DNA from 2 places in the Kitasatospora sp. cg17-2 genome. Region 1 is predicted to be linked to the other one. Evidence: riboswitches for the same ligand, from Rfam matches in the RefSeq annotation. Region 1 holds a riboswitch; the other holds the start of a gene.
What was found. A riboswitch is a leader RNA that binds a small molecule or an ion and turns the genes downstream of it on or off. The one in region 1 is predicted to bind glycine.
Positions count from the first base shown of each region.

Region 2: another riboswitch for glycine. It lies ahead of gcvT (glycine cleavage system aminomethyltransferase GcvT); the one in region 1 lies ahead of gcvP (aminomethyl-transferring glycine dehydrogenase).

Region 1 is NZ_CM132923.1:8,032,825-8,040,131, reverse strand. It holds gene ACW14Y_RS33860 (glutamate--cysteine ligase) at 1-95, opposite strand, end outside; gene ACW14Y_RS33855 (hypothetical protein) at 458-1,078, shown strand; gene ACW14Y_RS33850 (DUF5999 family protein) at 1,474-1,665, shown strand; gene gcvP (aminomethyl-transferring glycine dehydrogenase) at 1,880-4,780, opposite strand; glycine riboswitch at 5,022-5,125, opposite strand; gene ACW14Y_RS33840 (PRC and DUF2382 domain-containing protein) at 5,289-6,602, shown strand; gene ACW14Y_RS33835 (MFS transporter) at 6,746-7,307, shown strand, end outside.
Region 2 is NZ_CM132923.1:6,238,545-6,245,851, forward strand. It holds gene ACW14Y_RS26340 (L-serine ammonia-lyase) at 1-959, opposite strand, end outside; gene glyA (serine hydroxymethyltransferase) at 1,150-2,418, opposite strand; gene gcvH (glycine cleavage system protein GcvH) at 2,497-2,880, opposite strand; gene gcvT (glycine cleavage system aminomethyltransferase GcvT) at 2,968-4,089, opposite strand; glycine riboswitch at 4,305-4,411, opposite strand; gene ACW14Y_RS26360 (enhanced serine sensitivity protein SseB) at 4,672-5,466, shown strand; gene ACW14Y_RS26365 (enhanced serine sensitivity protein SseB C-terminal domain-containing protein) at 5,642-6,589, shown strand; gene ACW14Y_RS26370 (ABC transporter permease) at 7,063-7,307, shown strand, end outside.

The sequences.
Region 1 (7,307 bases):
ATCCGGCCGAGCGTCTCCAGGCAGGACTGGAGCTTGCGGCGGTACATCTGCCGGTCCGACAGTTCCGCTCGAGTCGCCACGACCTTCTCGCCCATGGTCCCCTCCTCCTGAGCCGGCCGGCCCTCGACCGTGCAAGCATCATGCCCACCCCGAAGATCGATACCCGAATGCTTCGAATGGCTTGCAATGCAAGGGAACTGACGCCATTTCAGCTCAACTGCCGACTTGCCCGACGCCACCGCCTGTGATAAACAGGTCACCCTGCGCACCTGTTCGAGTAGAATTCGCACTGCGCCACGGCGCGGCCGGTCATCGCCCGAGACCCGAGGACGACCGCCGCACCGGCACCGCGATCCTGCCCAACCGGACAAGGCCCAGGTCCCGTCACCGCCGACGCACCCGCCATGCCGGTATGCCGCACTCGCACGCCGATCTCGCACGGAGAGGCGACCTTGCCATGACTCTGCAGACACCCCAGCCCCCGCCCAGTGCCCTGCGCGCGGTGCTTGCCGCGCTCGACTCGGAGACAGCGCTGCGCCAGCCCGCCGCCGCCGCGCTGCGCCGTCCGACCGGGCCGCTCCTCCCCGCACACCCGCTCGCCGTCCACGTCCTGGACGGACCTCGGGCCGAACTCGCCGCCGCCCGCCGGACCGGCTGGCGCTTCCTCATCAAGGACGGCACCGAGGTCGCGGCAGCGGCCGAGGTGGTGCAGGGCTCCGAGGGCCATACCTTCTCGCACTTCACCGCCGGCCCCTATCTGGACTCGACCGTCAGAGCGCTGCGCCAGGCGTGGCAGCTCGCCCAGTCCTCCCGGACCCGCTGCCAGCCGAGGCTGCTGACCTTCCCGGGCCAGTACGCGACGGCGCTGTGGCTGCACAGTCCGGACGGAGGCCCCGGCGCCGATCTGCTGATCCCACTGGCCCCGGCACCGATGGGGGTCACCGCGCACCGCGCCCACCCGGCCGCCGAACTGCTGCCGGTGCTGGCCCGGGGTCCGCTCGCCCGCTCGCCGCTCACCCGCCCGGTGCTCCTCGGCACCCCCGCCGATCCGGCGCGGCTCGCCTCCGGGGCGCTCTGACCCGTCGCCGACCGTCCGGCCGGACCCGTCGCCGAGCACCCGCGCGCACCCACCCGCTCGGCTCACCCGTCCGGACCCACCCGTCCGGGCCATCCCGGATGACCCGGACGGACCGTCCGCCCCATGGCCCGTCCGGCATCGATTCCGGCCGCTCACCACCTGAACGGGTGATCTCTGGCCGGGGGTTGTGGCGCGTGTCACGAAATCGCTGCGCGCGGGTCCCGGGATGCCGACACTGGGAACCAGCGTGGAAGGACCCCCTGTCCTACCCACTTGAGCGCCGGTCCACACCTGGCCCGGCGCAGGACAGGATCCGACCGCCGCGGCGGCGCCCGACGGCCAGCCGGCGGCACCGCACCACGGGGAGGATCGCGGAGCGAAGCGAGGGTACGCGTATGTGCCAGCACCGTCCTGAGTGTCCGTCGGCCGAGTCCGAGGACCGCGAGGCCGCCGTCCCGGTGGCCTGTCACCCGGAACAGGGGTGGAGCCTGCTCTGCAACGGCGTCCTGCTCTTCGAGGACACCGGCGAGCTGCTGCCCGACGGCCGGGTGATCGCCCCGCGCCGGCCGGCCGCCAGCGCGGTCTGAGCCGCCGGACCGACCCTGGGCCGACCCACCGGCCACCCCGGCCGCAGCCCGGCAGCACCGGCCGTACCGGCCGCGGCCACCGGCTCGGCCGAGCACCACGGGGCGCACCAGGGCACCACGGAGCACCACAGGGCAGGGCCCCGGCGGAAGCACCGCCGGGGCCCTGTCTGTCGTCGTTCGACCTTCGCCGTCCACTCCGGACGGCGCGCCGGGATCAGACGCCGTACTCGTCCATCGGCGGGCAGGAGCAGACCAGGTTGCGGTCGCCGTACGCGCCGTCGATCCGGCCGACCGGCGGCCAGTACTTGTCTGCCGGGTTCACGCCGGCCGGGAAGACCGCCTCCTGTCGCGAGTAGCCGTGCGCCCAGTCGCCGGCCAGGGTGGCGGCGGTGTGCGGGGCGTTGCGCAGCGGGTTGTCCTCGGCGTCCCACTCGCCCGAGCCGACCTTCTCGATCTCGGCCCGGATCTCGATCATCGCGTCGCAGAACCGGTCGATCTCGTACAGGTCCTCGGACTCGGTCGGCTCGATCATCAGCGTGCCGGCGACCGGGAACGACATGGTCGGCGCGTGGAAGCCGTAGTCGATCAGGCGCTTGGCGATGTCGTCCACCGTCACGCCGGTCTCCTTGGAGAGCGGGCGCAGATCGATGATGCACTCGTGCGCCACCAGGCCGCCGGGGCCGGTGTAGAGCACCGGGAAGTGCGGGGCCAGCCGCTTGGCGATGTAGTTGGCGTTCAGCACCGCGACCTGGGTGGCGCGCTTGAGGCCCTCGCCGCCCATCAGCCGGACGTAGGACCAGGAGATCGGCAGGATGCCCGCCGAGCCCCACGGGGCGGCCGAGATCGGGCCGACACCGGTGGCCGGGCCGGCCTCCGGCTGCAGCGGGTGGTTCGGCAGGTACGGCGCGAGGTGCTCGCGCACCGCGACCGGGCCGACGCCGGGGCCGCCGCCGCCGTGCGGGATGCAGAAGGTCTTGTGCAGGTTCAGGTGCGAGACGTCCGCGCCGAACTTGCCCGGCTTGGCGAGGCCGACCAGGGCGTTGAGGTTGGCACCGTCGACGTAGACCTGACCGCCGGCCTCGTGCACCAGGCCGCAGATCTCGGTGATCTGGGTCTCGTACACGCCGTGGGTGGACGGGTAGGTGACCATCAGCACGGACAGGTTGTCGCGGTGCTGCTCGATCTTGGCCTTGAGGTCCTCGACGTCGACGTCACCGTCGACCAGGGTCTTGACCACGACCACCCGCATGCCGGCCATGACCGCGGAGGCGGCGTTGGTGCCGTGCGCGGAGGACGGGATGAGGCAGATGTCGCGCTGGGTGTCGCCGTTGCCGTGGTGGTAGGCGCGGACGGCCAGCAGACCGGCCAGCTCGCCCTGGGAACCGGCGTTCGGCTGGATGGAGACGGCGTCGTAGCCGGTCACCTCGACCAGCTGCTGCTCCAGGCCGCGGATCAGGGTGAGGAAGCCCGCGGCCTGGTCGACCGGGGCGAAGGGGTGCAGCTGGCCGAACTCCGGCCAGGTCACCGACTCCATCTCGGTGGTGGCGTTGAGCTTCATGGTGCAGGAGCCCAGCGGGATCATGCCCCGGTCCAGCGCGTAGTCCCGGTCCGACAGACGGCGCAGGTAGCGCAGCATGGCGGTCTCGGAGCGGTGGCTGTGGAAGACCGGGTGGGTCAGGTACTCGTCCTCGCGCAGCAGCGCGGCCGGCAGGGTGTCGGCGTTCTCCGCCACCTCGACGGCCTCGACGCCGAACGCGGCCCAGACGCCGGCCAGGTCCTCGCGGGTGGTGGTCTCGTCGGTGGAGACCGAGATCCGGTCCTCGCCGTCCTGGAAGACGTTGATGCCGTTGGCGCGGGCGGCGGCGGCGATCCCGGCGGCGCGGCCCGGGACGACCGCGGTGACGGTGTCGAAGAACTCGCCGTGCAGCAGCTCGACGCCGCCGGCCCGCAGGCCCTCGGCCAGCGCGGCGGCGTAGCGGTGGGTGCGGCGGGCGATGTCGGCCAGGCCGTCCGGGCCGTGGTAGACGGCGTACATCGAGGCCATCACGGCGAGCAGCACCTGGGCGGTGCAGATGTTGCTGGTGGCCTTCTCGCGGCGGATGTGCTGCTCGCGGGTCTGCAGGGCCAGGCGGTAGGCGCGGTTGCCGTGGGTGTCCACGGAGACGCCGACCAGGCGGCCGGGCAGCGAGCGGGCGTAGTCGGCGCGCACGGCGAGGTAGCCGGCGTGCGGGCCGCCGAAGCCCATCGGCACGCCGAAGCGCTGCGAGGTGCCGCAGGCGATGTCGGCGCCGAGCGAGCCCGGGGACTTCAGCAGGGTGAGCGCGAGCAGGTCGGCGGCGACGGCGACGATCGCGCCGAGGCCGTGGGCCTGCTCGATCACGGGGGCGAGGTCACGGACCGCGCCGGTGGCGCCCGGGTACTGGAGCAGCACGCCGAAGACGCCGCGCTCGGCGATCTCGGCCGGGATGCCCTCGGACAGGTCGGCGACGACGACCTCGACACCGGTCGGCACGGCGCGGGTGTTGATCACCGCGACGGTCTGCGGCAGGGTGTCGGCGTCGACCAGGAAGACACCGCCCTTGACCTTGGTGACACGGCGGGCCAGGGCCATCGCCTCGGCGGCCGCGGTGCCCTCGTCCAGCAGCGAGGAGCCGGAGGTGGGCAGGCCGGTCAGGTCGGCGACCAGGGTCTGGAAGTTGAGCAGCGCCTCCAGGCGGCCCTGCGAGATCTCCGGCTGGTAGGGCGTGTAGGCGGTGTACCAGGCCGGGTTCTCCATGACGTTGCGGAGGATCACCGGCGGGGTGAAGGTGCCGTAGTAGCCCAGGCCGATCATCGACCGGAGGACGGAGTTGCGGTCGGCCAGCTCGCGCAGCTCGGCCAGGACCTGGGCCTCGGAGCGGCCGTCGGGCAGGTCCAGCGCGGTGATCGAGCGGATCGCCTCGGGAACGGCGGCGGTGGCCAGCTCGTCCAGCGAGCCGTAGCCGACGTGGGCCAGCATCTTCTCCTGCGCGGCGGCGTCGGGGCCGATGTGGCGGTTCTCGAAGGGGCTGGCCTGTTCGAGCTCGGTGAGGGTCGCGGGGGTGGTCGGGCGTCCCGAGTTCGGCTGGGCGTTCATGGTGGTCGAGGCCTCCTGGTCACGGACCGGCGGGGGTGCGCACGCCGGGCTGCCTCGCCGCTGCGGACAACAGCGGAGGACCCGGTCGGACGAACCCGACAGGCCTCCCCCTCTGTCATCGGGACCTGAGAGCTTCGCCCGCGCGGAGGCGCCGTGGGACGCCCCGCCGGCTTGCACCGTCGGTGAGGGTGGGGTCCGCCGGCTCCCTCGCCCGCGTTCCTGCCCTGCTTTCCAGAGTGACCTATCCCGCACGGTACGGATGCCTGAGAGATTCCGGGGAGGAGTTGCTCCTTCGGCGCCCCGACCAGCGGTTTCCACTGCCGGGGACTCTCCCGCGCGGGCTCGGCGGTCGCGCCCAGGGTACCAGCGGGAGGCGCGGCGATCACGGGTGCGTCCGGTCACTTCGCCGCCGGGGCCCGCTCGCCCGGCCTGCCCCCAACGGCTCAGTGCCGCGCCCGTCCGGCCCCGCCCCGGTCGCGCGGGTCCGGTTCATGGCTTTTGGTGTGAAGTGGCGGACCGGGCGGGCGGGCCGGCCGTCGTCCTGCGGGAGTTCCGCAGGATCACCGCACTGGAGGAAAGAGTGCAGACCGACATCGACCCCCGGGACCTCATCGGCCACAAGGCGGTCGACCGCAACGGGGACAAGATCGGCACCATCGACGAGGTGTATCTCGACGACGCCACCGGCCGCCCCGAGTGGGCGGCCGTGCGGACCGGCATCTTCGGCCGGGACGCCTTCGTCCCCCTGACCACGAGCGAGTTCTCCGGCGACGAGCTGCGGGTGCCGTACGACAAGTCCCTGGTGAAGGAATCACCGGACTTCGGCGTCGGCCAGCACCTGTCGCCCGCCCAGGAGCTCCAGCTCTACCGCTACTACGGGCTGGACACCCCGGTGGACGGCCGGCCGTCGGCGGGTGACGGCTCGGGCTCCGAAGCGGCCGACCTCGACTTCGGCACCACCGCCGACCGGGGCACCGCAGCCGGCACGGCCGCGGTGGGCGCGGCCGCCGCCGACGCCACGAGCACCACGAACGGCACCAGCAGCACCCATGGCACCGGCACGACCAACGGCACGGGCACCGCGCATCCGGCCAAGCCGCTCGGCCTCCACCAGTCCCCCACCCCCGTCCCGAGCCCGGCCGCCGACCTCGGCAAGCCGTCCGACCCCGCCCCGGAGGCCCCCGTGCGGACCCTCGCCACGCCCCTGCCCACCACCACGACACCCGCCGCCCCGCCGCAGGCCGCCGAGCCGCGTCCGCACACCCCGGCGGCCCCGTCGGCCGCCCCGGCCGCCGTTCCCGCCGCGGGCACCGCGCGCCCCGAGGCCGACCCCGCCGCCTCCTCCCCCAGCGGCCCGGTGGAGATCACCTGCCGCGAGGAGCGCCTGGACATCACCACCGAGTGGCATGTGCTGGGCACCGCCAAGCTGCGCAAGTACGTCACCAGCGAGCCGGTGGAGCGGCGGGTCGCGGTGGTCCGCGAGCGGGTCCGGGTCGAGCGGATGCCGGTCGGGGACGCGGAGCGGGCCGCGCTCAGCGAGAAGGACATCGCCGAGGCGGTGGAGGAGGTGACCCTTCGCGAGGAGCGCCCGGTGGTCCGCAAGTACCTGGCGCCGATCGAGCGGGTCCGTCTGGTGGTCGAGCGGTACACCGCCGAGGAGGTGGTCCGGGACGAGCTGCGCCGCGAGCACGTCGAGGTCCACGACAACACCTCGGCGGCTTCGACCCCGGCGCCGTCCGCCGCGCACGCGCCGGCCCGTCAGGCCGCCCACCCGGCGGTCGAGGACCAGGCCCGCCCGGCTCCGCTGCGACCGCTCGCCTGACCCACCGGAACGACAGGACCCCGGCCGATCATGGCCGGGGTCTTTCCTTTTTGCCAAGGCTTAACCAATGAATATTTGACACACTGAAGTATCTCCCGGCATGGTTACTTCAGTTCATTCACTATGTACGAGAGGAAGCAACCGTGAGTGAGGCACCACAGCCCACCACCACGACCGAGAAGCAGAGCAGCGCCCGGGTCCTGCCGGCCCTCATCCTGGCGATGCTGTCGTTCAGCGTGGTGCAGACCGCGGTCGTTCCGATCCTGCCCTCGCTCGCCAAGGAACTGAGCGTCTCCGGTTCCAGCATCACCTGGCTGATGACGGCCAATCTGCTGTCCGCCGCCGTGCTCACCCCGCTGCTCGGCCGCTTCGGCGACCTGCGCGGCCGCAAGCCGATGCTGCTGATCTCGCTCACCGGCCTGGTCGCGGGCTCCGCGCTCGCCGTCTCGACCCACTCCTTCACCTGGCTGGTCGTCGCCCGCGTCCTCCAGGGCGCCGGCGGTGGTGTGCTGCCGCTGGCCATCAGCATCGTCCGCGACGAGCTCCCCAAGCAGAAGGTGACCGGCGGCGTCGCCGCCATCAGCGCCTCGATGGGCGTCGGCAGCGGTCTCGGCCTGGTCGCCACCGGCCTGCTGCTGGAGCACTGGAGCTACAAGTCGATCTTCTGGATGGGCCTGGCCTTCGGCCTGCTCGCGATCGCCCTGG
Region 2 (7,307 bases), 1.8 Mb from region 1:
GCGGCGAGCAGGAAGCGGACGATGCCGTCGTCGTCCGCGCCGGGGATGAAGTTCAGGTAGTAGTGCAGGACGGCGGGGATGATCCCGGCCGCGCCGTTGGTCGGGGCGGTGACCACCCGGCGGCCGGAGGCGTTCTCCTCGTTGACCGCCATCGCGTAGAGGGTCACCCACTCCATCGCGTTGGCCGGGCCGATGCCCTCGGCGCGCAGCGCGCGGGCGCCCGAGGCGGCGCGGCGGCGCACCTTGAGGCCGCCGGGGAGTATGCCCTCGCGGGACATGCCCGCCCGGACGCACTCCTGCATGACCTGCCAGATCTCCAGCAGTCCGGTCCGGATCTCCTCCTCGCTGCGCCAGGCCTTCTCGTTCTCCAGCATCAGGCCGGAGATGGACAGGCCGGTCTCCCGGCTGAGCCGGAGCAGCTCGTCACCGGTGCGGAAGGGGTACTTGAGCGAGGTGTCGTCGGGCTTGACCCGGTCCGCGCCGATCGCGTCCTCGTCCACGACGAAGCCGCCGCCGACCGAGTAGTAGGTCTTCTCCAGCACGGTGGAGCCGTCGGCCCGGTAGGCCCACAGGGTCATGCCGTTGGCGTGGTACGGCAGCGAGCGCCGCCGGTGCAGCACCAGCTGGGTGTCGCGGTCGAAGTCGATGGCGTGGGTGCCGAGCAGGTTGAGCCGCTTCTCGGCGGTGATCCGCTCGACGTCGAGGTCGGCCCGGTCGACGTCCACGGTGCGCGGGGAGTAGCCCTCCAGGCCCAGCAGGACGGCCTTCGGGGTGCCGTGGCCGTGGCCGGTGGCGCCCAGCGAGCCGAACAGCTCGGCGCGGACGGACGTCACCTCGTCCAGCAGGGCCTCGGACTTCAGGCGGCGGGCGAACATCCGGGCGGCGCGCATCGGGCCGACGGTGTGGGAACTGGACGGGCCGATGCCGATGGAGAAGAGGTCGAAGACGCTGATGGCCACGGAGTGACGTCCTTGTCTGGTCTCGTGGATGGTGCCGGCAGGGAGGGAGGGACGGCAGTGGCGGAGGTGGTGGGTCGGTCGACCGACACGGGTCGGGGCACCGCGCGCACCTTCCAGTGTGCGCGGTGCCCCGGAATCCCCGGTGTCCGGGCGGCGTGAGCCCGGTCACCCGCGGCCGAACAGGAGGGACCTACAGGTTCGGGTACAGCGGGTACTTCTCGGCGAGGGCGGTGACCCGGGCCTTCAGGTCGGCGGCGACGGTCTCGTCGAAGGCCGGCTTCAGGGCCTCGGCGATGATGTCGGCGACCTCGCGGAAGTCCTCGGCGCCGAAGCCGCGGGTGGCGAGCGCCGGGGTGCCGATCCGCAGGCCGGAGGTGACCATCGGCGGGCGCGGGTCGTTCGGGATCGCGTTGCGGTTGACGGTGATGCCGACCTCGTGCAGCCGGTCCTCGGCCTGCTGGCCGTCGAGCTGGCTGTTGCGCAGGTCGACCAGGACCAGGTGGACGTCGGTGCCGCCGGACAGCACCGAGACGCCGGCCTCGGTGACGTCGGCCTGGAGCAGGCGCTCGGCCAGGATCCGGGCACCGTCCAGGGTGCGCTGCTGGCGCTCCTTGAACTCCTCGGAGGCGGCGACCTTGAAGGCGACGGCCTTGCCGGCGATGACGTGCTCCAGCGGGCCGCCCTGCTGGCCGGGGAAGACCGCGGAGTTGATCTTCTTGGCGTGCTCGGCCTTGGAGAGGATGACGCCGCCGCGCGGGCCGCCCAGGGTCTTGTGGGTGGTGGTGGTGACCACGTCCGCGTACGGCACCGGGTTGGGGTGCAGGCCCGCGGCGACCAGGCCGGCGAAGTGGGCCATGTCGACCATCAGCAGCGCGCCGGTCTCGTCGGCGATCCGGCGGAACTCGGCGAAGTCGAGCTGGCGCGGGTAGGCGGACCAGCCGGCGATGATCAGCTGCGGGCGGTGCTCCTTGGCCAGGCGCTCGACCTCGGCCATGTCGACCTGGCCGGACTTGTCGTCCACGTGGTACGGCACCACGTTGTAGAGCTTGCCGGAGAAGTTGATCTTCATGCCGTGGGTCAGGTGACCGCCGTGGGCCAGGTTCAGGCCCAGGATGGTGTCGCCCGGCTTGATCAGCGCGAACATCGCGGCGGCGTTGGCCTGCGCGCCCGAGTGCGGCTGGACGTTGGCGTGCTCGGCGCCGAACAGGGCCTTGATCCGGTCGATCGCGATCTGCTCGACCACGTCGACGTGCTCGCAGCCGCCGTAGTAGCGGCGACCGGGGTAGCCCTCGGCGTACTTGTTGGTCAGGACCGAGCCCTGGGCCTCCATGACCGCCACCGGGGCGAAGTTCTCGGAGGCGATCATCTCCAGGGTGGTCTGCTGGCGGTGCAGCTCGGCGTCGACCGCGGCGGCGATCTCCGGGTCGAGGGCGTGCAGGGACTGGTTCAGAACCGTCATGGTGGAGTCTTCCCGGAAGTGAGAGGGAGGAGGGCCGGCGGGCGGGGCGGCCACCGCGCTGCGGCCGCCCCGGGTGGCTCAGGCCGAGGGGTTGGTGAGCTTGGTGTACTCGTCGGCGCTCAGCAGCGCACCGGTCGACTCGATCCGGACCTTGAACAGCCAGCCACCCTCGAACGGGTCGCTGTTGACCAGGCTGTTGTCGTCGGCGACGGCCTCGTTGACCTCGGTGATCTCACCGGTCACCGGCGAGTACAGGTCGCTGACCGACTTGGTCGACTCCAGCTCGCCACAGGTCTCACCGGCGGTCACGGTGTCGCCGACCTCGGGGAGCTGCACGTAGACGATGTCGCCGAGGGCGTCCGCGGCGTGCTTGGTGATGCCGACCGTGGCGACCTCACCGGCCTCGGCGGTGGTCAGCCACTCGTGCTCCTCGGTGTACTGCAGGTGCTGGGGGTTGCTCATGGCGTCATTCTCCAGGATGGGAAGCGGGTACGGCGAAGCGGCCCGGGGGGCGGACGAGCCTCGCGAGGGAAAGGTGGGGGAGCGGGGTCAGCGGGCGCGCTTGTAGAACGGCAGCGCCACGACCTGCACCGGCTCGTGCTTGCCGCGCACGTCCACCGCGACGGTGGTGCCCGGGGCGGCGTGCGCCGCGTCCACGTAGGCCATCGCGATCGGCTTCTCCAGGGTGGGGGAGGGCGAGCCGGAGGTGATCCGGCCGATCGGGGCGCCCTCGGTGGAGACCACGGTGTACTCGGCGCGCGGCACCCGCTTGCCGTCGGAGACCAGGCCGACCAGGACCCGCGGCGGGTTGGCCTCGGCCTCGGCGGCGGCCCGCTCCAGGGCCTTGCGGCCGACGAAGGCGCCCTCGTTGGTGGTCTTGTCGAAGCGCACCACCCGGCCGAGGCCGGCGTCGAACGGGGTCAGCTCGGTGGACAGCTCGTGGCCGTACAGCGGCATGCCGGCCTCCAGGCGCAGCGTGTCGCGGCAGGACAGGCCGCAGGGGATCAGGCCCCGGTCGGTGCCGGCCGCGGTCAGCGCCTGCCAGATCTGCTCGGCGTCGCCCGGGTTGCAGAAGATCTCGAAGCCGTCCTCGCCGGTGTAGCCGGTGCGGGCGAGCAGCACGTCGCGGCCGGCCACCTGGGCCGGGAGGATCGCGTAGTACTTCAGGCCGGGCAGGTCGGCCTCGGTGGTGTCGGCCAGGATCGCGGTGGACTCCGGGCCCTGGACGGCGATCAGCGCGTAGGCGTCGCGGTCGTCGGAGACGACGGCGTTGAAGCCCTTGGCGCGGGCGATCAGCTCGTCCAGCACCAGCTGGGCGTTGGAGGCGTTGGCGACGACCAGGAAGGCGTCCTCGCGCAGGCGGTAGACGATCAGGTCGTCCAGGATGCCGCCGTCCTCGGCGCAGATCATGGTGTAGCGGGCGCGCAGCACGCCGAGCGCGGAGACGAAGCCGACCAGGGCGTGGTCCAGCATCTCGCCGGCCTGCGGGCCGGTGACGGTGATCTCGCCCATGTGGGACAGGTCGAACAGACCGGCCTTGGTGCGGACGGCGAGGTGCTCCTCGCGCTCGCTGCCGTAGCGCAGCGGCATGTCCCAGCCGGCGAAGTCGGTCATGGTGGCGCCGAGGGCGCGGTGCAGCGCGTCGAGCGCGGTGAGGCGGAGGGACGACATGGCCAGGAACTCCTCGGTCGGGGCACTCAGGGGTGCGCACGCCGGGACCGGCCCGGGCACGGGGCGGACCCTGCGCGCGGGCATGCGGCGGCTGGGTCTCCCCATCTGTCGTCGTACCTGAGAGCTTCACCGTCCACTGCCCTGCAAAGGACAGCATGGCGGCTTGCACCGTGGGTGGGCGGACGGCAGGGCCGTGCACCGCTTTCCAGATCTGCCTAACCCGTGCGGTAGGGGGGCCTGAGAGATTCCGGGGAGGACTTGCTCCTTCGGCGCCGGCTGTGCCGCCAGGACGGGGCACTCCGGACTCTCCCGCGCGGGTTCGAGCGGCCGGTATGGAGTTGGAGGGCCTGGGTGGATGCCACCGCAGACGCGCACATCATGGCACGTCCGCACCGATGGCGGGAGAGGGGGCTGCCTCACACGCCCGCTCCGCTCCCCGCGCCGCGCCCCGCCTTCCCCCGGCCTTCCCGCGCCTCCCCGCGCCTCCCCCCGGCCTCCTTCCGCTCCCGTTCCGCGTCCCGTTCCGTCCCGCCCGGGCGCTAGGCTGCGGGAATCGGCGAGCGGAGGGCGGTACAGGGGCGGATGGGCAACCCGGTGGAGCAGCAGGGCTGGGGCGGGGCGCAGTCGGCGCCGGCCGGCGGCGCGTGGCCGGCCAACGAGCTGGAGCAGGTGCTCACCGCCGCGCTCGGCGACCCGGGCGCGACCCCGCGGGTGATCGAGGTGCTGGCGCGCAGCCAGGTGTGGATCCCGCTGCCGTCCGGCGGCGACCCGCAGGGGCGGGCGCTGGACCTGCCAACCCTCGAACTGGCCGGCGGCCCCTATGTCCCGGTGTTCTCCTCCCAGGAGGTGCTGCTCCAGCAGGCGCCGGGGATGGCGTTCGCGGTCGCGCCGGTGTGGGAGTTCGCCCGCGGCCTGCCGCTGGGCGTCGGCATCGCCGTCAACCCCGAGGCCCCGGTGGGCATCCCGGTCCCGCCGGAGGGCGTGGCCGAGCTGCGCCGGGGGCCGCGCGAGGACCGCTGGGACGTCGCCCAGGACGCGCCGTCCGGGGGCCGGGTGGCGCTGCGCGAGCCGGTGCCGGGCGAGGACCCGGAGCTGTTCCTGGCCGCCTGCCGGGCCGAACTGGCGCAGTTGCCGGGGGTGCTGAGCGCCCGGCGGGCGCTGGCCAGTGTCGAGGGCGAGCCGACCGTGATGTTCGTGGGCGTCCAGTTGGACCCGGCGGCCCCGGCCGACCCGGGGGCGGTGAACGAGGCGCTGGGGCGCGCGCTGGGAACCGCGCCGCTGCCCGGTGGCGTCCACCTCGTACTGCTCGACCTCGCGGACGATCCGGTGGTCGAGTGGATGGTGAACCGGGTCGCGCCCTTCCACGTGCGGGGCTGAGCCGGTCCCCGGCCGTCCGTGCGGTGCCCTTCGGGCCGGACGCTCGGCGGGGGAGCGGCGGGGGCCCTGGCACGTCGGCGTGGCGGTGGTCGACGGTGCCCCATAAGGTGCGTGCTGACGGCCGCCGGGCCGCCGGTGACGGACGAGGAACGAAGAGGCGCAACGAGGTGGGCGCATGAGTGCGGGATCGGTAGCTGGCGGCGCACCGGGGCCCTGGGGCCAGGCGCCCACCGGACGCCCGGATCCGGGCGCGCTGGAACGCGCCCTGCGCGAGGTGGCGCCGGAGCGCTACGAGGCCTACGAGACGATGCTGAACGCGCTCGCCGAGGGCCGGGTCTGGATGCTGCTGTGGCACGGGACGCCGGGCAGCGCCGACGCCCAGTACGGGAACATGGAGATCAGCGGCCACGGCTACGCGCCGGCCGTCACCTCGCCCGAGCAGCTGGCGGCGTCCGGCTGGGCGCGGGCGCACGAGGTGATCTCCGGCCGGGAGATCGCGGCCTCGCTGTACCGGACCCGCTGGGGGCTGTGGCTGAACCCGCACGCCCCGGGCGGCGGGGTCGGGGTGCCGTGGGCGGACCTGCGCCGGGTGGCCGCGGGGCTGGACCGGCTGCCGGCCGGTCCGCTGCGGCTGAGCGAGCCGCAGGTGCCGGCCCAGCAGTTCTTCGCGCTGCTGGAGCGGCAGGCGGCCGAGGTGCGGGCGGTGCGGGCGCTGCGCCGGGCCTGGGTGCAGCCGTCGGTGGGCGAGCCGTACCTCGCCATCGGTCTCGAACTGTACGAGAGCTCGCCGCCCACGGTGGAGGCGGTGCGGGCGCTGATGCAGCGGGCGATCGCGGTCGCGCCGGAGGGGCTGGCGGTCTCGACGGTGGCGATGGCGGACGAGTTCGACCCGGTGGCGCTCTGGATGCGGGCCCACGCACGCCCGTTCTACGACCGGGAGGCGGCCGGGCACGGCCGTCCGCAGACCGGCCCGTACCCGCCGGTGCCCCCGCCGCCGTACGCCTCGCAGCAGGGCCCGGCCCAGGGGCAGGGCTTCGGTTACGGCACCCAGCCGCCGGCTCCGGCCTGGCCGGGGCAGCAGCCCCCGCCGCAGCAGCCGTGGCCCGGCTACCCCGGTCGCTGATCGCGCGAACCCCCGAAGCCCCTTCCACGAAACCGGCTTGACGCCACGTCAGGCCGGTTTCGGCGTTTTTTCGGACGTTCTCCCCGAATCGGATGGAACACATCTTGACATGGCTGTTACAGCTGTGTGAAGAGGGATATGCCGATGGTCGGGGAGGTGCATGCGCACAGATCACAGTTGGGCATCTGTCGGTGGTCAGGGCTGGCGTAAGCCAGTTCGGATGGCAGAGAGTTCTGCAACAGCCCGCCGCGCGTGGTTGGCGTCCCACAAGGGCGAACGCGCTGACGGACCGCATGATCCACGTGACGCCCATCCCGCGTGGCAGCAGTACTGAGCCAGTCGTACCGCTGGAAGCACTCCGCTCCTGTACCTCAGCACGTCCGCACCCAAGCACGTCCGCACCAGCCGCGCCGCCGATCCCGGTGCCCGGCACCCGTGGGCCGGCCACCGTCGGCGAGGGGACCGAACTGACCATGACCGCACCCATCAAGACCGCCGGCAACGCACCGGAGGCAGACGCCGCCGCGAGCCCGGCCAAGAAGATCGAGGGCCGCTCGCTCGGCCGCATCGCCTGGACCCGCTTCAAGCGGGACAAGGCCGCCGTCGCCGGCGGCGTCGTGGTGATCCTGCTGATCCTGCTCGCCGTGCTGGCCAAGCCGATCGAATCGGCCTTCGGCCTCGATCCCGACGCCCTCCACCAGGACCTCCTGGACGCCGA